DNA from 3 places in the Paenibacillus sp. DCT19 genome. Region 1 is predicted to be linked to each of the others. Evidence: predicted binding sites of a transcription regulator. Region 1 holds the regulator's gene; each other region holds the start of a gene.
What was found. Region 1 encodes LexA, which represses DNA repair genes until DNA is damaged. Its sites were predicted from a motif close to CGAACATATGTTCG; they were not measured.
Positions count from the first base shown of each region.

Region 2: recA (recombinase RecA) is a predicted target of LexA. The motif match lies at 2,319-2,332, and genes of this name have one in related genera.
Region 3: DMB88_RS19435 (YhjD family protein) is a predicted target of LexA. The motif match lies at 2,416-2,429, and genes of this name have one in related genera.

Region 1 is NZ_CP029639.1:2,906,484-2,913,725, reverse strand. It holds gene DMB88_RS13270 (ABC transporter permease) at 1-418, opposite strand, end outside; gene DMB88_RS13265 (HAD family hydrolase) at 966-1,757, opposite strand; gene DMB88_RS13260 (hypothetical protein) at 1,786-2,298, opposite strand; gene DMB88_RS13255 (DUF896 domain-containing protein) at 2,432-2,641, opposite strand; gene DMB88_RS13250 (cell division suppressor protein YneA) at 2,738-3,115, opposite strand; gene lexA (transcriptional repressor LexA) at 3,411-4,037, shown strand; gene DMB88_RS13240 (aldehyde dehydrogenase) at 4,146-5,447, opposite strand; gene DMB88_RS13235 (hypothetical protein) at 5,745-6,167, opposite strand; partial or broken gene DMB88_RS13230 (MDR family MFS transporter) at 6,344-7,242, opposite strand, start outside.
Region 2 is NZ_CP029639.1:2,551,331-2,558,572, forward strand. It holds gene pgsA (CDP-diacylglycerol--glycerol-3-phosphate 3-phosphatidyltransferase) at 212-799, shown strand; gene DMB88_RS11480 (competence/damage-inducible protein A) at 906-2,162, shown strand; gene recA (recombinase RecA) at 2,402-3,466, shown strand; gene DMB88_RS11490 (regulatory protein RecX) at 3,720-4,460, shown strand; gene rny (ribonuclease Y) at 4,768-6,309, shown strand; gene DMB88_RS11500 (TIGR00282 family metallophosphoesterase) at 6,418-7,212, shown strand.
Region 3 is NZ_CP029639.1:4,277,697-4,284,938, forward strand. It holds gene DMB88_RS19425 (nucleotide-binding protein) at 594-1,631, shown strand; gene DMB88_RS19430 (hypothetical protein) at 1,628-1,861, shown strand; gene DMB88_RS19435 (YhjD family protein) at 2,471-2,854, shown strand; gene cysK (cysteine synthase A) at 3,131-4,081, shown strand; gene DMB88_RS19445 (helix-turn-helix domain-containing protein) at 4,294-5,868, opposite strand; gene DMB88_RS19450 (ABC transporter substrate-binding protein) at 6,002-7,006, opposite strand.

The sequences.
Region 1 (7,242 bases):
GAAAATGTGGAAGGTAGGAAGCCGTTTGCACAAATTTTTTGAAACGTTTGCTTTTCACTTCATTCAGCAAAAGAGCAAAAATGATTGGAACCGGAAAAGTAAATAGCAATGCGAGTCCACCTAACATTAACGTATTGCTAAACACTTTCCAGAAGGTTGGATCTTGGATGAACATTTGAAAGTACCTTAGGCCAACCCAAGTTTCTCCAAAGATACTTCCTCCTGGTACAAAACGTCTAAATGCAATAATATTGCCGATCATTGGTCCATATTTGAAAATGATAAGATAAATAATGGGCAGAATTAACAATGAGTACAACTGCCAGTCCTTGCGGAACATTGCTCCCATTGTTCTAAGCTTGCTCTCTTTACGTAAAGATGTCATCGTTAGTGTGGCTTTAGCTGTTTCAGACTCCATGTGTCATTCACTCCGATCCCTATCTTGATAATGTAACTGAGAACTAATACTTCAATTGCAACTCCCACCTCTTCTTCCTGTTGAAGACATCTTACAGACCAACTTCACCCCCACTACGGAATAAACAAATCACGAATGTAAGCGATATCATTTTGTTGGATAAACGTTGCATCATTTAGACATTTTACCTGGAGAAGATCTGGTATTTTTCAGTTCTACACTCCTATTTGACTGAATCAAAATTATGTAAAGCGCTTACAAAATAAATGAAAATTAATACGGTATATTCAAACTTCACATTAAGACCAAAATTTGAAATAACCATACATTCAGTTTCCATATACTAGTCATACTAGTATGTTAGTTATATTCTAATGCAGGTAAAATATTATTTCAACAACTTTTACAAAAAAAATAAACATTGACTACGCTCTCCATAGCTGCTATTTTCTCCGAAAATAAAAAAACATCAATGACCATGCTGGATGGGCTGCCATCTCAACATAAGTCATTGATGTTTGTAAATTACACCACACTGCAAATTTCTTTAAAATGTAGCAATGATCCGTTCCAATTCCGAAAGATGCTTAATCTCATGATCCGGTGTATAGGTTTCTGAGTTCTCTTTGTTCTCACGATTAATCCATACTGACTTAATCCCAGTAGATAGAGCACCTCGGATATCTGTCGTGAGCTTGTCTCCAACCATCATACTCTCTTCAGGTTGAACACCTAATTTGTCCAAAGCATGCTGGAAGATTGAAGGGTCAGGTTTACCTTTACCAAAAGAACCAGAAATAATGATTTCATCAAAGAAAGGCACGATCTCAGGAACGCCATCTAACTTCTCTTGTTGAAGAGCTGGACAACCATTCGTTAAAAGCAAAAGTTTGAACTTTCCTTTAAGATGACTTAACGTATCGATCGTTTCCTCATAGATATGAGGTCTAGATCTACGCTCTGCCCCAAACTGGGATGCCAATCTGTCCGCAAGATCTTGACGGTCTACACCCATTTTCAAGAGACCACGATACCATGAATCTCTACGATACGCAGGCGCAAGCTGCTCTAACTGACGGAACTCAGGTTGATCTCCACCTGTGAAGTTAGCCCATAGACCCTCAAATGGATTAATTCCAATCATCTTGGTGAACGCAAATGTCTCGTAGGATTCATACAGATTCCGTGCTTCATTACGAACAGCTTCTTCAAGTGCAGCCGGATCAACACCCGTCTCTGCCGCAGCTACAAGACAAGTTTCATGGAAAGCTTCTCTGACACTGCGCTCATCCCATAACAATGTATCATCTAGATCGAACAAAATTGCTTTTAACGTCATTACGGTCATCTTCCCCTTTATGCAGTAATTACTTTTTCTCGTAAGTTTCCACAGTAATCTGATGCGACTTGGCAAATCTCAGAAGACGCTCGGTAATCGCATCTGTATCGTAACGATTCAACAATTTAGTGAATACCCATCTCTTACCACGACCGTTGTGCTCAATGACAACTGTACCAGGCTCAATTCGGAACTTCACGATATCGTCAACACCGATTGACCGCTCACGGTTACCTTTAATCGTCGCAATTGTGCTGTTTCCAATCTTAAGGTAAGGACGACGGAGAAGAAAGATTACAGCCAAAAATACGTACAGCAGCATGGTAACCCAATCCCAAGTTGTCATTGGAGCTTTAACAAGAAATGTACTCATAAATAGATACAGAAACGCAAGTCCAATCAAGAATATAGGGAACAACAGGCTGCGACCTTTAAAAATATCGACACCTGGTGTACCTGAAACTTGTTGACCATTCTTTTTGCGTTGATGATTCAACTGCTTAGAATTTTTGCGAACCGTTCTCTCGAACGAACGAGCCATGAGAATCCCCCTTATTTTGTCTTTGTATCGGCTTACATGACTGTAAACCAAAAGTTCCCCCTTATCTAAAAAAACAGCATTCTCAAAATAACAGTAAGAAACCTAAATATCGTAATGATATCATTAGGTTTCTCTAGTGTTTGAGTTTGCCTTGGCGGCCTTGATCTTTCTCATCATCCACAATTTCAATGGAATCTAACTGTTGTCTGAAATTGCTGCGGATGTTGTTCAAATAAATCTCTCTAAGTTTTGCACGCTCAGCAAGCTCTTCCTCTGATAAACCAGTAGATTTTTGTTTGCGAGCCAATTCGTTAATACGTGCTACTAGGCTATCTATATCCAATCTTGTCCCCTCCAAAATTACAAAGTCATATTAACTTTGACATGATCGGGACGGGTTGTCAAGGTCGGTGGTTGCTGACTAGTTAGAATCTACTCTTTATTGGGAAATCTGGGGCAAAACCAACACTTGTCCAGCTCGAATTGTAGTCGATTGAAGTTGATTCACTTGCTTAATTGCTTCTATATATACGCGCGTATCCATGCTTTCCGGTTTGTAATCTACAGAAATACTCCATAACGTATCTCCCTCAGAAACTGCGATTTTGCCACCGGGCAACAAATCGTTCTCATTCCCAGCAAATACTGTAAGCACTGTACTGCATCCAACAATTATAATGAAAGCCACCAAAGACAGTTTCAAAATCCAGGTTGGCATCTTCAGCTGTGCGAATGATTTCTGGAGATTACCTATGTTAGTCTTAACCGCTTCGGAATTTACTGGTTCATAAATACTTTGATAAGTTGAATATCTCATTAAAAATCGACCTCCAAACGTTTGTTCCTATCTGTTGAAAACAATATAACACGAACATTTGTTTTGTTCAACAACTTTTTCGGAACAATTGTTCGCTTTTTTCTCGCTTTATTTCCGACTTAAATCTTCCCTAGGTTGTTCCCTAAGTCACAGGATTTATTATCTATGCTCGAAATTCCATCTTTTTGTAGCAAATTTCTTGATTTTATCCCATTTTATTTAGAACTTATGTTTGTACGAACGGAGGTTCTATGTTATAATTTTCCCAAACGTTACTAAATGGGGTTGATACGGTATGTCGAAGATATCCAGCAGGCAACAGGCTATTCTGGAGTTTATACGCAATGAAGTCCGGTTGAAGGGGTATCCTCCTTCCGTACGGGAAATTGGAGAAGCGGTTGGACTAGCTTCCAGCTCTACGGTTCACGGACATTTGGATCGTTTGGAGAAGAAAGGTCTCATTAGAAGAGACCCAACGAAACCAAGAGCTATCGAATTGTTAAGCCAAGAGGAATCAGAGCACTCCCACCAGTTCGCACACAGCGTTGCTCGCATTCCTGTTGTGGGTAAAGTAACTGCCGGTGTTCCAATCACAGCAACCGAGAACATTGAGGACTACTTCCCTCTTCCTACTCATTATGTAGGCGAACAAAAGGTATTTATGCTTTCTGTTGTTGGGGATAGTATGATTGAAGCAGGTATTGTTAATGGGGACTACGTGATTGTACGTCAGCAGCAAACTGCTGATAACGGTGATATCGTTGTTGCCATGACTGAGGACGACGAAGCTACAGTAAAAACCTTCTATAAGGAGAAGGATCATATTCGTCTTCAGCCGGAGAACGCCACATTTGAACCGCTTCGTTTGAAACATGTTAGCATCTTAGGTAAAGTTATAGGTCTTTTCCGCGATCTTCATTAATAAGATTTGATTTTCAGATTTCAATAATCACACATGAAATGAAATACACAAAGAGGTTGTCCTAATTTTTAGGACAACCTCTTTTTTACGTTGCAACTTCCAAGATTATTACTGGGTACGTTTCATAATACTTTTGTGATGGGAGAACACATCAAAACTTTGCTGTCCATGGTACGAACCCATACCACTCTCCCCTACGCCTCCAAATGGCAGGTAATGTGAAGTCATATGAGATAACGTATCATTAATACAACCTCCACCAAAGGACACTTGGTTCAGAACTTGCTCCTGTAATTGCTCATCTTGTGTGAAGAGATATAGTGCCAACGGTTTAGGCCGACGGACAATCTCATCTAACACGGGGTTAAGATCTTGATAAGTCATAACCGGAAGAATTGGGCCAAAAATCTCCTCCTGCATTATCGCTGAACTCCAGTCCACATCACCCAATACAGTAGGCTCAATAAGTAGTTTATCACGTTCAGAACGACCACCAATCAACGCTTTACCATCCTCAAGGAATTTCGACACTCGATCAAAGTTACGGGCATTAACAATATGCGGGAAGTCCGGGTTCTTCATTACATCATTTCCGAATTTGTCCTGAATTTCATCTTGAATTAATGCAATCAATTCATCGTGCACTTGTTCATGTACAAACAAATAATCTGGTGCTACGCAGGTTTGTCCAGCATTGAGGTATTTACCACGTACAATACGTTGAGCCGTAAGCTTCAGATCCGCATCCTTGTGAACAATGACCGGACTTTTGCCCCCCAGTTCCAACGTAACCGGAGTTAGATGTTCGGCAGCAGCTTTCATGACGATACGCCCAACACCAGTACTACCTGTAAAGAAAATATAATCAAAATGTTCATTCAACAGTTCTGTACTTGTCTCAACTTCACCTTCCATAACTGCAATGTACTCTCTAGGAAATACATCCTGAATCAGATCATTAATCAGACGAGAAACCGTTGGTGTTAATTCAGATGGCTTAATAACGGCACAGTTACCCGCTGCAATCGCTCCAATGAGTGGCCCAAATGCCAGTTGGAATGGATAGTTCCAAGGTGCAATAATTAGCGCAACTCCGTACGGTTCAGCGTATATGATACTTACTCCATCAGGTATCGCTGCAGCTGTAGGTACAGATTTAGGCGTAGCCCACTCCGCTAAATGCTCCAATGCAAAATCTAATTCACCCAGTACGATTCGAATCTCAGATCCGTATGCCTCAGCCTCAGATTTATTCAGATCAGCACGTAATGCATCTAATATGCGTTGCTGATATTTCTCAATTCCTGCTCTTAGTTGCTGAAGAGCATGGATGCGGTATTCAACGTTTTTAGTTTGACCTGTATAAAAAAATGTCCGTTGTTCGGAAACAAGTTGCTTTGCTTGATTCATATTAACATCTCCAATTAATGAGTTTTTTAATTTTTAAAAATTAAATTGTTCAAAATATAAATGAATTATAACTCATTCATATGAAACTTTCAACATACTTAATACTGTTAAAACATTTGCACAATTTTTGAATCACACAGTAAGCATAGAAGCCAATAATGATATTTACACTTATATACTTAACCCGTCTACCAAAAATTTATTTGTTTTTTGATGTCCATATTTGCTTAAATTAATAAAAAAGACCTATCAGCCACAGGCTGTAGGTTGAGTTATCATACATTCATCTTTATGTAATTATTTCGATAGATCCACGTTCACAGTACCTGACATATTTTGCGCAGATGAAACATTCAGATAATACTCTCCAGTTGACCACGCCTCTTCACTAGAAAACGTATGGATCCCACCATCTGCTGGAACCGTGCCAGACATTGGCGCATGACCCGAGATCGTCCCCTGGTTTAAGGTAAACGTAAACGGCTTCGAGCCTGAGTTTATAAAATCTATTTTTACCTGATTAAACTCTGTAGGAACACTGATCAGTTTGGTGGATGAAGTACCTGCGAGAGCCTCATCCTTAAGGATATGTATGCTATGTGAAGTTGTATTGAATTGCTTTTCACTGACTGATTCTTTATGGGAACTAGATAATTGTAGACCTACTATAATTCCTATTACAACTAACATGACTACTACTAATGGTAAAATAAATTTCATGAGATCCCCCAAAAATCTAAAATTATACTTATTGTTACATATTAAAATATAACCTACATAAAATTATAAGTAAACTTTATTAAATGTTGTAGGAATATACATTCATTATTTATAGAGGACTAAGGCAGATAAAACAAAAAAAGTCGCCAATCTGGCGACTTGATACAATTTGAATATCATTTTTTAACGTTTGACTTTAGTAATAAACTGAAGAGGGCTCCACCTATCGCTACGCTTGCGGCTAGTAAGAAAGTATCTGCATAAGCTGTCATCGTTTCGGCAATAGGTTGTCTTGAACTTTCTACGCCCGATATTCTCGATCGGAGGGCAAGAAATTGCCCCAATCCAGCAATCGACAGAGGAATGATGAGGTTAGCGCTGGCTGATGTCAGAGGTGTAACACGATTGACGGATTCAGATGGAGCTGATTGCAAAATATACGTATTCAACGACATCATACATAGCCCCATTCCAATGCCAAGTAATCCAACAATACCTCCAATAACTAAACCGTTTGCCTCAGTAGAAATTTGCGACAGGATCATTAGAGCCAACCCTATGATTCCTAATCCCGAGCTTGCAAGTGGTCGAATCCCCACACGATCGAACAATCTTCCTCCTATTGGCATGAGTAGACCTGAAGTTACTGCCAACATGCTCATGACAATTCCAGCATCGAGAGGACTATAACCCCTGAAGTGTTGTAAATATTGTGGAATAAATACAATGGAACCATTCAGCGCGATGTATTGTATCCAACTTACAACCATTCCTCTTCGAAAGCGAGTTTCTCTGAAAGCACGGAGCTCTAATAAAGGGTTAGGATGTTTCGTTTCATGAAACCACAACCATACTAATAGAGAAACACCTACTAATCCCATTCCCCACACGATCCAGGCATCCAAATTCAAATTAATGCTTAACGCCAGTAACACAAATGATGTTGGAGCTATGAGCAGTCCAACAACATCTAAGCTTGTGCTGTTTGTTTCAGTCTTTTGTACCGAATCTTCCTTTAAAAGAAAACGTAGAATTAAACTAATCGTTATAAGGCCTATGGGGAGGTTAATCCAGA
Region 2 (7,242 bases), 360 kb from region 1:
ATCGTTTGCTGACTTTGTGATAAGCAGTACATTTTCTGGAAGTCACCGGAACGTTTAAAACGCATTTACGTTTGAACGGTGGACTTTATTTTTGCGTTTTTACATAGTGAGGCATTTTGCTGAAGTGACTGTACGAATTACAGGTTTCGATGATGTCCTGGGATAAAGATGAGTGTTTGGAGTTATTGGAGGATAAGAGGGAGGGCGTCTTGTGAATTTACCCAACCGGATTACGCTTGCACGAATTTGCTTAATCCCTTTTTTGATGGTGTTTCTGCTCGTGGATTTTCCATTTTATCCAGAGCCGTTGCAGCTTGGAAGCTTCTCGCTTCCTTATAATCAATTGATTGCGGCTGTCATTTTTGTCATTGCAGCAAGTACAGACGGAATCGATGGTTACTTGGCGCGCAAGAACAATATGGTCACTAATCTAGGCAAGTTGCTTGATCCTTTGGCGGACAAGCTGTTAGTGACTGCTGTACTCATTTCGCTCGTGGAAATGGGCAAGTTAGATTCCTGGATTGCTGTCGTAATCATTAGCCGTGAATTTGCAGTAACAGGTCTTCGCCAGATTGCATTGCTCGATGGATCTGTTGTAGCGGCAAGCAATTGGGGTAAGCTAAAAACCGTTGTGCAAATTGTAGCTATTGTATTACTTCTGCTGAATAATTTCCCGTTCTCTTACACGGGGATTCACGTGGATGTTATCGCAGTGTGGGCTGCAGCGATTATAACGATCTGGTCAGGAATTGATTATTTCATTAAAAACAAAAATTTGCTTAATTTATCAAAAGCGTAATCGTTCCGGAAAACGGGTAATTTAGAAGGAACAATTAGTACTAAGGGCAATAGGAAAACATCCTATTGCCCTTTGAATACTCACAGCGTGTACAGGAGGATACAGAATGAAGGCAGAAATCATTGCGGTTGGCACAGAGCTATTGCTTGGACAGATTGTGAACACCAATGCGAGATATTTGTCTCGCGAATTAGCCGCGATCGGAATTGATGTATATTTCCAAACAGTTGTTGGAGACAATCTAAGTCGCCTTAGTGAAGCGATCCGCATTGCTCAGGGTCGTGCAGATGTAATTTTATTTTCCGGTGGCATTGGGCCAACACAGGATGATCTTACGAAGGATGCTTTGGCTGAAGTATTAGGTCGTAAGCTGCATATAGATCGACTAGCGATGGACAAAATAGAAGGCTTTTTCAGGGATCGCAATGTTACTATGACCGAGAATAATCGTCGTCAGGCTATTGTTATCGAAGGGGGAACGCCTCTAGCTAACGAGACGGGGCTTGCAGCGGGAAATGCCATCTCGGACAATGGAAAACATTATGTTGTTATGCCTGGACCGCCTAAAGAGCTGATTCCGATGTTTGAGCAGGAGGTTAAGCCATGGCTCTTCCAGCATGTTCTGACAGAAGAGATGCCGATCTATTCCAGAATGCTGAAGTTTGCAGGTATAGGGGAGTCGGCGTTGGAGGATCGTCTGCTTGATCTGATCGACGGACAGACGGATCCTACAATTGCACCGTACGCAAGCGAAGGGGAGGTTACCGTGCGTGTCTCTACCAAAGCACCTAATGAGGGAGAGGCGAAGGTGAAGCTGGATGCGATGGAGGTTCAGATTCGTGAGCGTTTGCCAGAGCATCTGTACGCTAGTGACGATGTGCCTATTGAGTATACGATTGTTACGATGATGGCTGATATGGGGCTGACTCTTAGTGCTGCTGAGAGCTGTACAGGTGGGCTTGTCATGCAGAGCCTGACATCAATTCCTGGCAGTGCTGCAATTCTCAAAGGCGGAATTGTATGTTACTCCAATGAGATGAAAGAAAAACTGCTGAACGTTCCTCATGATTATCTGGAGGGGGAAGATGCACCCGGAGCGGTAAGTCCTGAAGTTGCTAAAGTATTGGCAGAGCAGGTGCGCATGATTGGTGATGCTAATTTCGGACTAGCTGTTACAGGTGTCGCAGGGCCTGGGTATTCTGAGCGTAAGCCCCCAGGGCTCGTCTTCATTGCTCTAGCCGAACGCGGCAAAGAGACGGAAATTCATGAACTGCGTATTAACGGTAATCGGGAAACGGTTCGCATCCGTTCAACCAAGTCTATCTTGTATCGATTGTGGCGCAAGCTGGTTGAACTAGATTAGTTCTTCCGCTTGGTTTGCTTTTACAGTGCAAAACAAGTATACTTTTAACAGACGGAAGAACCGTAGAATCAGGCGTAGTAGCCTTGTTTACGGTTCTTTTTTCTGTTTAATTCCAGGTTTGCTTGAGGAAGAGGCGCCTCGGCCTTGATAAAAAAACGAATGTATGTTCGAAAAAAAGCTTGGCAAACGTGTTAAAACAAGGTATCATTATCTTATAAACAGTAAAGGGTGTGAGCATATTGTCAGACCGTCGTGCCGCGCTTGATATGGCGCTCCGTCAAATAGAGAAGCAATTTGGTAAAGGATCCATCATGAAACTGGGTGAGTCGACTCACATGCAAGTGGAAATTATCCCCAGTGGTTCCTTGGCTCTGGATATTGCATTAGGAACAGGCGGCTTGCCTAAAGGCCGGATTGTTGAAATATATGGACCTGAATCTTCTGGTAAAACAACTGTAGCACTCCATGCGATTGCTGAAGTGCAAAAAGTAGGAGGACAAGCTGCATTCATCGATGCCGAGCATGCTCTTGATCCTCAATATGCAAGTAAACTTGGTGTTAACATTGATGAATTGCTTCTGTCTCAGCCAGACACGGGTGAGCAAGGGCTTGAAATTGCAGAAGCACTCGTTCGCAGTGGAGCTGTGGACATTATCGTTATTGACTCCGTTGCTGCATTGGTACCAAAAGCTGAAATTGAAGGCGAAATGGGAGATTCTCACGTTGGTTTGCAGGCACGTCTGATGTCACAGGCGTTGCGTAAATTGTCGGGTGCGATCAGCAAATCCAAAACAATCGCAATCTTCATTAACCAGCTTCGTGAAAAAGTTGGGGTTATGTTTGGTAACCCTGAAACAACACCTGGTGGTCGTGCCTTGAAATTCTACTCCACAGTTCGATTGGATGTTCGTCGGATTGAAAGTATCAAATCAGGCAATGACATTATCGGTAACCGTACACGTGTAAAAGTTGTTAAGAATAAAGTAGCACCACCGTTTAAACAAGCTGAAGTGGATATCATGTACGGTGAGGGTATCTCTAGAGAAGGTAGTATCATTGATATCGGTACAGAACTAGATATCGTTAACAAAAGTGGTGCATGGTATTCCTATGAGGGCGAGCGTCTGGGACAAGGTCGTGAAAATGCGAAGCAATTCATGAAAGAGCACAAAGAAATTGCTCAAGTGATTGAGCAAAAAATTCGTGAAGCAAGCAATTTAACGACAGTGGTTCCTACACCAACGGCTGAGGACCAGCAAAAAGAAGAAGCAGAAGAACAAGAATTGTTTGAAATCAACGAGTAATTTACTGAACTCCTGAGGCTTGTCTGATTGTGACTTGACTGTGCTCAGGAAACAGGTTTGTGGCTCGCATTGTCCAACAGCCTCTGTCCCATGGGACAGAGGCTGTTGGCACGCTAACTCTATAAGATAAGGCCGGGCTGAATTCCCGGCCTTTTATCATAATATCTGATCTCCTGTAGAGAGCAGAGATATATAAGTTCAACTAAACTTCTTTAGTTGAACCTATATATCAACGATGAAAGGAGATTAAGGCATGGACAAATATGCTGAAGATTTAATTGAAGAAGCAGAGTTAACGGGGTTATCTCAATTTCCGGATCATGAGGAGTTGACCATTACCCGGGTTGAGCGGTTGCTGAAGGGGCGAGTCGCGCGATATCGGATCGAGTTCGGGATGTACTCAATAACTGTTCTGGAAGATGTAATGATTAAGTATCGGTTGACCCGAGGCAACACATTTGTAAAAAAGGATCTTGAGGAAATTGTTGTGGCTGACGAGCGTCAGCAGACGTATGTTCAGTCTTTGCGATATCTCGAATTCAAGCCACGTACACGTCATGAACTAAGCCAGCGCTTGCGGCAGAAGCAGTTTGCACCTCCGCTAATTGAAGAGGTGCTAGATCGGCTGGAGCAGGAAAAATTAATTGATGATGAAGCATTTGCGAAGGAATGGACACGTCAGCGTATGGAGGGTCAGCGGAAGGGAAAACTGTGGATAAGGCAAGAACTTCGTCAGAAGGGTATTGCCAATGATCTAATTGCTGAAGCTTTGGAAACTGTGAGTGGGGATACAGAATTTGAGACTGCTTTGACCGCAGGGCGGAAGAAGTGGAACCAAGTCAAAGGCGACATTTCTGAGAAAAAACGCAAAACGCTTCCTTTTCTGATGCGGCGTGGTTTTCCGATGGATATGGTGCGTCGTGTCGTTAATTGTATAATTGAAGAAACTGAGGCTAAAGACCCTGATGATGACGACGCTTTACTGTGGGATTAGGAGACAGGACACTCTATGTCGCATTCTCTTGACAATTTCTTTCGTCAAATACTAAAATGGACATGAGTCTTATTGAAATGGAAACCCTTTTTCCTTCCAAAAAAGCGGTTTCGGTTCTTAAGATTTCAATCATTCATGATTATGGGTTCGCTTGAGAGCGGATAGTACGTGGTGAACATGTACACTTGAAATGAAAATCGGCGGGGGATCGCCGTAGGTAATCTTTATTCCCAAACATATGTAAGGCTTGAAAACTGAAAATTGACCCAAGGAATGCCTTGGAGGAATCAACGAGGAGGTGAACAGTATGTACACTGCAATCATGATCGCTCTCGTTGTAGCCGCGCTATTCATTGGGTTCGGAGTAGGATATTTTATTCGCAAATCTCTTGCAGAGGCTAAAATCTCTAGTGCGGAACAAGCTGCCGTACAAATCGTGGAGAACGCGAAAAAAGAGGCAGAGGCACTGAAGAAAGAAACGGTGCTTGAAGCGAAGGATGAAATTCATCGCATTCGCGCCGAGGCTGAAAAAGACACTCGTGAACGTCGGAATGAAATTCAACGACAAGAAAGACGATTGTTGCAAAAAGAAGAGTCGCTGGATAAAAAGATGGAATCACTCGAACGTAAAGAAGAGCAAGTGGCTAACAAAGAGAAACGTATTGATGAGACACAGCAGCAAATTGAAATGATCTACAAAAACCAGGTGACTGAATTGGAGCGTATATCCAATCTCACCATGGAAGATGCACGCAGTATCATACTGTCCAACGTAGAACAGGAAGTTCGTCACGAGACGGCTCAAATGATCAAGGACATCGAACAGCAGGCGAAAGAAGAGGCGGACAAGAAATCTCGCGAGATTATTACGCTTGCTATCCAACGTTGTGCGGCTGATCACGTTGCGGAAACAACAGTATCTGTTGTGACATTGCCGAATGAAGAAATGAAAGGTCGGATTATCGGTCGTGAAGGACGTAACATCCGTGCGCTTGAAACCCTTACGGGAATTGACCTCATTATCGATGATACGCCAGAAGCAGTTATTCTGTCGGGCTTTGACCCGATCCGTCGTGAGATTGCTCGTACTGCCCTTGAGAAATTGGTGGCAGATGGACGAATCCACCCGGCACGTATTGAAGAGATGGTTGAGAAATCTCGTAAAGAAGTGGACGAGCGTATCCGTGAATACGGTGAGCAGGCAACCTTTGAAGTTGGCGTACATGGATTGCACCCAGACTTGATCAAAATTTTGGGACGACTGAAGTTCCGTACAAGTTATGGTCAGAATGTCTTGAAACATTCCATGGAAGTGGCTTACTTGACTGGGCTGATGGCTGGCGAACTCGGAGAAGACGTAACGCTGGCAAGACGTGCAGGTCTATTGCATGACATCGGTAAAGCGCTGGATCACGAAGTGGAAGGATCACACGTCGAAATTGGCGTGGAACTGGCGAAGAAATACAAAGAACATCCTGTAGTAATCAACAGTATCGCGTCCCATCACGGGGATTGCGAAGCGACTTCGGTTATTGCGATGTTGGTTGGCGCAGCAGATGCGCTCTCCGCAGCAAGACCGGGTGCACGCCGCGAAACACTGGAAACGTATATCAAACGACTGGAGAAACTGGAAGAGATTTCAGAATCGTTCGAAGGTGTCGAGAAATCGTACGCTATCCAAGCTGGACGCGAAGTTCGTGTTATGGTACAGCCTGAGAAGATCGACGATGCTGAGGCATTCCGTCTCGCACGTGACATTACGAAGATGATCGAGAATGAACTCGATTATCCAGGTCACATCAAAGTCACCGTTATTCGGGAAACCCGTGCGGTTGAATACGCAAAATAGAGTATTTTGGGAAAAGTGGCCGCAGTGATGGGCCACTTTTCCTGTTGATAACCAAGTATTGCAAGTGTCAGAATCTGAAGTTTTGTAGGGAATGAAGGAGGCAGTACCATGAAAGTTCTGTTTATTGGTGATATTGTAGGTAACGTTGGGCGGAAAGCATTGAAGGAAAATCTTCCGTACCTAAAAAATAAATATAAACCACATGTCATTATTGTGAATGGTGAAAATGCAGCCGCAGGTCGAGGAATTACTGGTGCAATTGCTAACGAATTTTTCAATTGGGGCGTGCATGGAATCACCCTCGGTAACCATACATGGGATAACAAGGACATTTTTGATTTTATAGATGATGAACCACGTATGATTCGCCCAGCGAACTTCCCTCCGGGCACACCAGGAAGAGGGTATACGGTGGTCAAAGGCGAGGGTAAGGAACTTGCTATCGTTAACTTGCAAGGTCGGACTTTCCTACCTGCACTGGACTGCCCATTCCGTGTAGCTGATGAAATTGTAGATGAGCTACGTCAGGATTATAAATGTATTCTCGTGGATATGCATGCTGAAGCCACTTCGGAGAAAATCGCGATGGGATGGCACCTTGATGGACGTGCGTCTCTTGTCGTAGGTACACATACTCATGTACAGAGTAATGATGATCGTATTTTGCCAGGTGGAACTGCTTATCTGACAGATGCCGGTATGGTTGGACCACGTGACGGAATTCTTGGTATGGAGCGTGAAGCGGTTCTCCGTAAGTTCTATACACAGCTGCCTGTGCGCTTTGTCGTAGACGACGGCAAATGGCATTTTCACGGCGTGGTGGTTGAGATTGATGAATCTACAGGTGCAGCAACACGAATTGAAAAAATCCGCCTGACAGAAGACGAGTGGCGCATGGAATAGGGGCAATGTCCCATTTTGCAAGGAAACCCG
Region 3 (7,242 bases), 1.4 Mb from region 1:
ACCACTCCGATTGCAGTACCCTCTTTCGATCGCTGTTATGCCCGGATTTTTGTGATTCCTTTTTTTAAAAGGAAAAATCCTGTGATAAACGCGAGCGCTTCGCTTCTACAGATGGGTTCTGCACTCTCCGTTCCTGTGTGAATATAAGTTCAAAAACGTGACTCCAAACCTGTAATCATTCAATTCTGCTTAAACACCAAAGCTAACTTGCTTGTTCTTTTATTATATAACACCGACGGGAGTGGGTCTAAACAACCGACCCAGCAAAAACGTGCATAAAGCAGGCTCTGTCCTTGATTAACCGTCAAACAGCCACACCAGTACTAGGTTATCTTACTAATCGTGCAACCTGCTCCTTCATTCTATGACCGATGGCTTCAAATATAACTGTCCAGTCACCCATCTGTGACAAATTGGGGCTTTTTTTTATTTTTTCAAGAAAAGTAAAGGAATCAATCCCCCGTCATACATACACTGTAGCAAATGTATTTCAAATAATTCGGCAACAGGTACAGACGTTTTTCAGACTTACTCTGCTTTTTATGGTATAATATAACAATTGAATCCCACTACCGTTTAAGCGAGGCGGATTGATGAAAACGTTAAAGCCAAGAGTGTTTATTGGCTGCTCGCTGGAAGCGAAGCCGATTGCAGCAGCAGTACACGAAAACTTGCGTTTCTCGGCCGAGGTTACCCCTTGGTACTCTGGGGTTTTTAATCCAAGCAGTTATACAATGGATGATTTGGAAGCAGAAGTACGCACAACCGACTTTGCCATTTTTATTTTCCATCCAGATGATATATCCAAAATCCGTGGAAAGTACTACGCCTCGGTTCGTGATAATACAATGCTGGAAATGGGTTTGTTTATGGGACGTCTGGGACGAAAACGTATTTTTTTCATTCTTCCTGAAGATATTACAGATATCAAGGACGCTGCAAAAGTCGAAGGCTTACGTATGCCCACAGATCTATTGGGGTTAAATCCATTGGTATATGAAATTCGATCAGATGGGAAATGGGCGCCAGCCGTCTCCGTAGCTTGCTCCAAAATTGCGGACAGCATTGAAGAACAGGGACGCTGGAGCGATCCTGAGATGGAGCGAATCATTGAGAAACACAAACGAACCGAAGGAGAGGCGCGGGTGCAGCTGCTCAAGCTGCTGCGATTCTTTAGGGAATTGCTGCGCACCCGCAGAGCAGATGACAAGATGCTGGAGCGAATGAGCGACGCACTACGAACTGCCTTTGTATCTCAATCTCCATTCGCTGTTAGAGGTACAGCCATCTACCGTACAGATGATCGTGGTTATATAGAGCAATTATGTGGTAATGTTGGGGAACCGGGAAGAAAATATGACTTATCTGCTAATGATGACAAACAACCTGACGATCCAAAGCGAATACTGGTCATTGATTCTTACCGCGAAAATAAAATCAAAATCAATCTATACGACGATTACCTTGAGAAAGAATATCTGCTATGCTATCCTGTAGCCAAGAGGTATGTCATTACGGTGCATATCATTGGTCATATTGAAGCGGATGAGGCGATATTCCAGCAGATTGACCTTCAGAACCGTCAACTGTTCAACGCCATCAACGATTTGTTAGGAGGCGACCCGGAATGAGACCGGAAATGAAAAAAATAAGCAAGCGCTGGGGCAGCGAGAAAAAGGTACGCCTCAGTTCTGCGCCCGAATCATCACGACCGGTTCCGGAACCTAAGGAAGAGGAACGTTTCCACAAACCGGCTGTACCACTCATTACAATTGGTCCTTCTCTGAAGGGTAAAGAACGACCTTATAAGGTCATCTTGGAAAAAGAAGCTCTTTACGAGAAACCACAATACCTTGCTTAAGCTTTCGCTTGAAGCGTTGTATTCAAGTCTGAACACATCATCTGACTGCCGCTGAATCGGCAGTATTCCACAGGCTCTGCCGCCCAAGGCAGAGCTTTTTTATTGCCTGTCATCAGGAAGCCAAAGAATACGTTGGAGGATTCCTTCTTCTCTGGCTTCCTACCGCAATTTGTTGCATTTCAGCGTATTCATTTATTCATTCTTGTTGTTTATCAAAATCGTTCTATCTTTTACTGTGTTCACTTGTACTTATTCATTTACAGTTATTCAATTGTACTAGATTCACTTTCCGACCAACTCCGCCGTGCACCATCCATGGTCAAAGCCTGCGTAACATCATCAATCCCGGTTACTTATGCCTTATGTTTCCTTCTGCACACTAAAATTATACCTAAATTTTGGAGAGAGCCTGTCCCTTTCTCTCAGCTCCGAACTATCTTCTAATGGACGCTTGCACATTCAGTCAGATCTCCACAGCTATTCATCTGATTGCCTGCTTCCAATATTTCTCTGTTGTCATACGTATCTATATTGCATATATTGATTATAATATAAGAACATACGTTCTGTAAATGTAAAATTCCAATTATAGGATAAGGAAGTGAACTTATGTCATCCTCTCCTTCCGCCCCATCCCCTGCGGATGAGGATCATCGCCTAATCAAAGGTCTCGTTGTTCGCACATTGCTTCTTGATGTACTTGAACGAGATATTCACACACTAGACACGTTACTGCTGAAGATGCCCGAGGTATACATCCTCTCGTTAACAAACATTCAGAATGATGTACTTCAAGAGATGCTGCACCTTCGCCAACAGATGAGAACGCGCGGAGTCAAAGTACTGGAGGAAAAAAGGCAAACTGAGGGGATCGAGACGGTGTACCTATGCAGAGGATACTGGCAACGGTTCTATATGCTGTGGACATTTGCACGTAATGAAGTAAAAAAAGAGCTGAGCCGCCATCTGCAAACGGATCTAACACAATCTTGATCTTTACATACAAGAGGGTAGATTCTGTAGACATAACAATAACAGGCTCTGCCCACCTGTTCTTCTTTTCCATTTACAGGTAACATTTATACACTTCTTCCCCCTCGTAAGGCTTCAGCTCGACTTAACCAGCTTAACCAAATAGGTTGACCTCTCAAGGTCACTTTCATTAAGATGGAGTAGACATATCCAACCATTCCAATAAGACATGAACTCGAATCGTTTATGAACCAAACAAGACACGTCCCAACGTCTTATCTATCAAGGAGTTGACTTATGGATTCAAATTCTATACAACCATCCAGAAAATATACAGGCATTGCCGCCGATGTCACCGAACTCATCGGTAACACCCCAGCTGTCAAGCTGAGCCGGCTCACGGGCAGCGATTCTGCCGAGGTGTACGTTAAACTAGAGTATTTTAATCCAAGCGGAAGTGTTAAGGATCGTGCGGCCTACAACCTGATTTACCAGGCTGAACAAGCCGGACTGCTGCTTCCTGGAGCGACCATTATTGAGCCAACCAGCGGTAATACGGGAATTGGCTTGGCTATGAACGCGGCAGCCAAAGGCTACAAAGCCATTCTGGTCATGCCTGATAATATGTCGAAGGAACGGATTAACATCCTTAAGGCATATGGCGCAGAAGTCGTCCTTACTCCCGCAGACGAGCGGATGCCTGGTGCTATTCGCAAAGCGAAAGAGCTTCATGCGAGCTTGCCCGGAAGCTTCATTCCTCAGCAATTCGAGAATCAGGCAAACCCAGATATTCATCGCATCACCACCGCTCCTGAAATTATAGAGCAGATGGACGGAAAGTTGGATGCATTCATCGCAACAGCTGGAACCGGCGGTACCATTACAGGGACTGGAGAAGAATTACGCAAACAATTGCCTGGCATCCACATCTATGCAGTCGAGCCCAAAGGTTCACCAGTGCTGTCCGGCGGCGAGCCTGGACCGCACAAGCTTGTCGGTACAAGTCCGGGGTTCATTCCGGACATTCTCAATACCGACATATGGGATGCCATCATCCAGGTGTCCGATGAGGACGCACTGGATACGATGCGGCAGCTTGCTGCCCGGGAAGGGCTGCTACTAGGCCCTTCATCTGGCGCTTCGGTGTGGGCTGCCCTTCGCATCGCGAAGGAATTAGGCCCAGGGCACCGGGTGCTCTGCATTGCGCCGGATACCGGGGAACGGTATTTGAGCATGGGTATTTTTTAACACATCAACCATATCTGTGCATAGGACAACTTCTATGATGCAACACACACAAGCGTTTAGCCTAGGTCGTGTCTGAAAACTCACTGAAGTGCATCTTTTACCCCCTTTTCGCCCCCTGCTGCGTCACTTTCCCTTGACGTGCCTCGGCACGCCTGCGGAAAACTTCCTGGCATGGAACGAAAATTCGGCAAAATCTGCGTCCTTCGGAGTTTTCAGACACTCCCTAAGAAATGCAGTACATCATTAATCTTCTTGCGGTTGGACAGCAGCCCATAATTCATCCAGCTTAGAAAATCCACCTCATATACGCGCTTGTTCTGTACGGCACGCAGGCTGTTCCAGACTGGGGAAGATAGATATTTGAGACCCATTTTTTGACCATCTTCATTATCAAAGGTGATAAAAATATGATCTGCATCCAACAAGCCTAGCTGCTCTGCCGTTAATTCAGCCTTGCGAGCTCCCTTGGTCAATCGACGAACTAGTGAATGTGGCTCCAAAGCCAAATCACCGTACAGCACTGGTCCCGTATAACCGTGCTTCTCTCCGCCATATAATGTGAACCCGCATGAGGATAACCGCAGCATCGCAACCGTTTGTCCTTGCACGCGTCTCTCCAGTGTGCTACGGGCGGCGGCTGCCTGATGCTCGTATTGCGCGATCATCTCTTCGGCTACTGATGTTTTTCCAAACATTTCGGCAACAGATACCAGCATTTGGCGCCAGTTCTCACTATGGCTGGACAGTGTAATATGAGGTGCAATCTGCTGATATTCATTCAGCTTCCATCTAAAGGATGCCGACTCCAGCAGGATTACGTCTGGCTTATAAACACTTAGCCTGTCCGGATCATCCCCCTCAATATCCAACTCAGGAATATGGTTCAAGCCAAGATAATCCTGCTTTCCCCAGCCTGCATGGCAGGACTGCACAACAGGAACAATACCCAGAGCGACCAAATAATCCTCCATGAAGGGGCTAAAGACGCGTACGTGATCCCGGCATTGACGACGATATTGACCCGGCGATACACCTACGGATTTTTTAAATTTTTTGCTAAAATAGTATTCGTTGCTCAGACCCACATGACTCGCTATATCAAACATACGATCCTCCGTGCCACTAAGCAACTGCTTGGCTCTGCTCATCCGCAGTTGACTGATATAGTCAAGCGGCGTTTTCCCTGTTACTTGCTTGAACATTCTTGCATAGCGCCAGCGCTCCATATTGGCGTGATCCGCCAGATCATCAACTGTAAGCGGTAGATTGTAATGCTCCTGGATATACCTCAGAGATTGCCTAATGTGTTGATGCCAGTCAGTCCCAGCAACAACACCTTGTGCAATGAGCATCATTAAAAACTCCTGTAATAGAATATGTCTTCGCATCTCGCTCATCATATCCTGCGCGTCCTTAATACGAAATATCCCTTCAACAAGCTCCAGGCAACGCGAGAACGGGTGGCACGAAAGCAGCACATCACAAGGAAGCGCATCTGTATATGTTGCGGCTGAACTCGGCAAAGGAGCAAAAATAATTCGATAAATCTCAACGGTACCAAGCCTTGACTCTATCTCATACTCATGGTCCGGCTTCGCAATAAAACAACTTCCCTGTGTAAGCTCGTACTGTCCTTCATTCCACAACAACTGACCTGCACCTGCGGTGACAATCAACAACGAGTATTCTTGCACGCACCACTTTATTTGCTGCTTGACTTGACCAGCCTCTATTATTTCTTGCACAATGTGCTTATATCCATACATCAGTTCATCAACCCTCGGCATTAGCGATAGCTCTAATTGATTTTAATTCTCAATATTAATTGTAAAAGAAAGCTGCCCACGTCGCAACACAAAACAGCGGGCTCTGACCTGCACACATCTTCGTGCAAATCGGAGTCCGCCAATCTGTTTCAGCTTATTTGACAAGATTTTTCAGCAGATCGTCTGCCTTCATTAAGTTTGCTTTCATAGCACCAGACTGCCAGTGCGATCTGTCCACAATATAAACCTGTCCCTTTTTAAGAGCCGGAACGTTCTTCCAGAGCGAGCCTTCCAACCAGGCAATTGCTTCCTTGTTGTTCTCCGAATCCCAATTGCCATCAGAAGTAAACAGGATGATATGATCAGCTTCGAGCTCAGGAAGCACTTCCTCGGACAGTAACTCGTTAAAGCCTTCCATACGCGTAGCGAGCGGTGCTGGTGTTAACCCCATTTGATCATAGATATTGCCGATATAGCGATTGTCTTCACTAAACATAATAAGCGACTTTTCACCAACTTCAAGACGCAATACGGCAACCGTCTCATCTCCAACAGCCGCTTGCAGTTGCTGCTTGGTCTCATTCATCACCTGTCTATACTGTTCCATAGCTGCTACAGCCTGATCCTGAACACCCAGCAAATCTGCAATCGTACGGAGAATAGCTTCCGGATCGAGCAGAATCTCTTCCTTTAAGCGGTAGGTCGGCGCTACCTTTGAATACATTTCGTATTTAGCCGCATCCACGCTTCCATCCACAATAATGATATCTGGCTCTGCGTCCAGCAAGGCTTCAATGCTACCTGTCATATCAAAGAGCGGAACATCCAAATTCAGATAATCCTGCTTGCCCCACCATGGATGATACCACTGGACGATCGGTTCTACATTCAAAACGGTTAGATAGTCTTCCAAATAAATAGCAGCGACCCGCTTGGGAGCTACTGGTATGACTACATCGCCAAATTCATCCTGTACGACCCTCGTTTGTCCTTCCGTATTTTCCTGCTTTGTCTCTTCCTGTGCTGTCTCGGGGCTTGCAGTATGTTGAACTGGCTCCGTCGTTATTTCCTCCGGCTCTGTAGCTGCTTTGCTTCCACAAGCCGTCAGTATCAGAACCAGAGCAAGTACAATTCCTATACCCGTTTTCTTGCTAAACATTTTTTTCCTCCCCTATTTAAGTAAATAAGATAATGATTATCATTATCATGATAAGTATTTTGATTCTAACAAGTCTCTCTTCTCTGTTCAATGTACAATCCTAGCAGCCATCTTATACATTTCGGACACTTCTCAGGCACCCATAATGCGCTAGTGAATCGTTTCAACCCCATTTTGATCCAACGCTACTATTAGAAAGTAAAGCCTAACCAAACAAAAAAAGTCCTTGCTCTCAC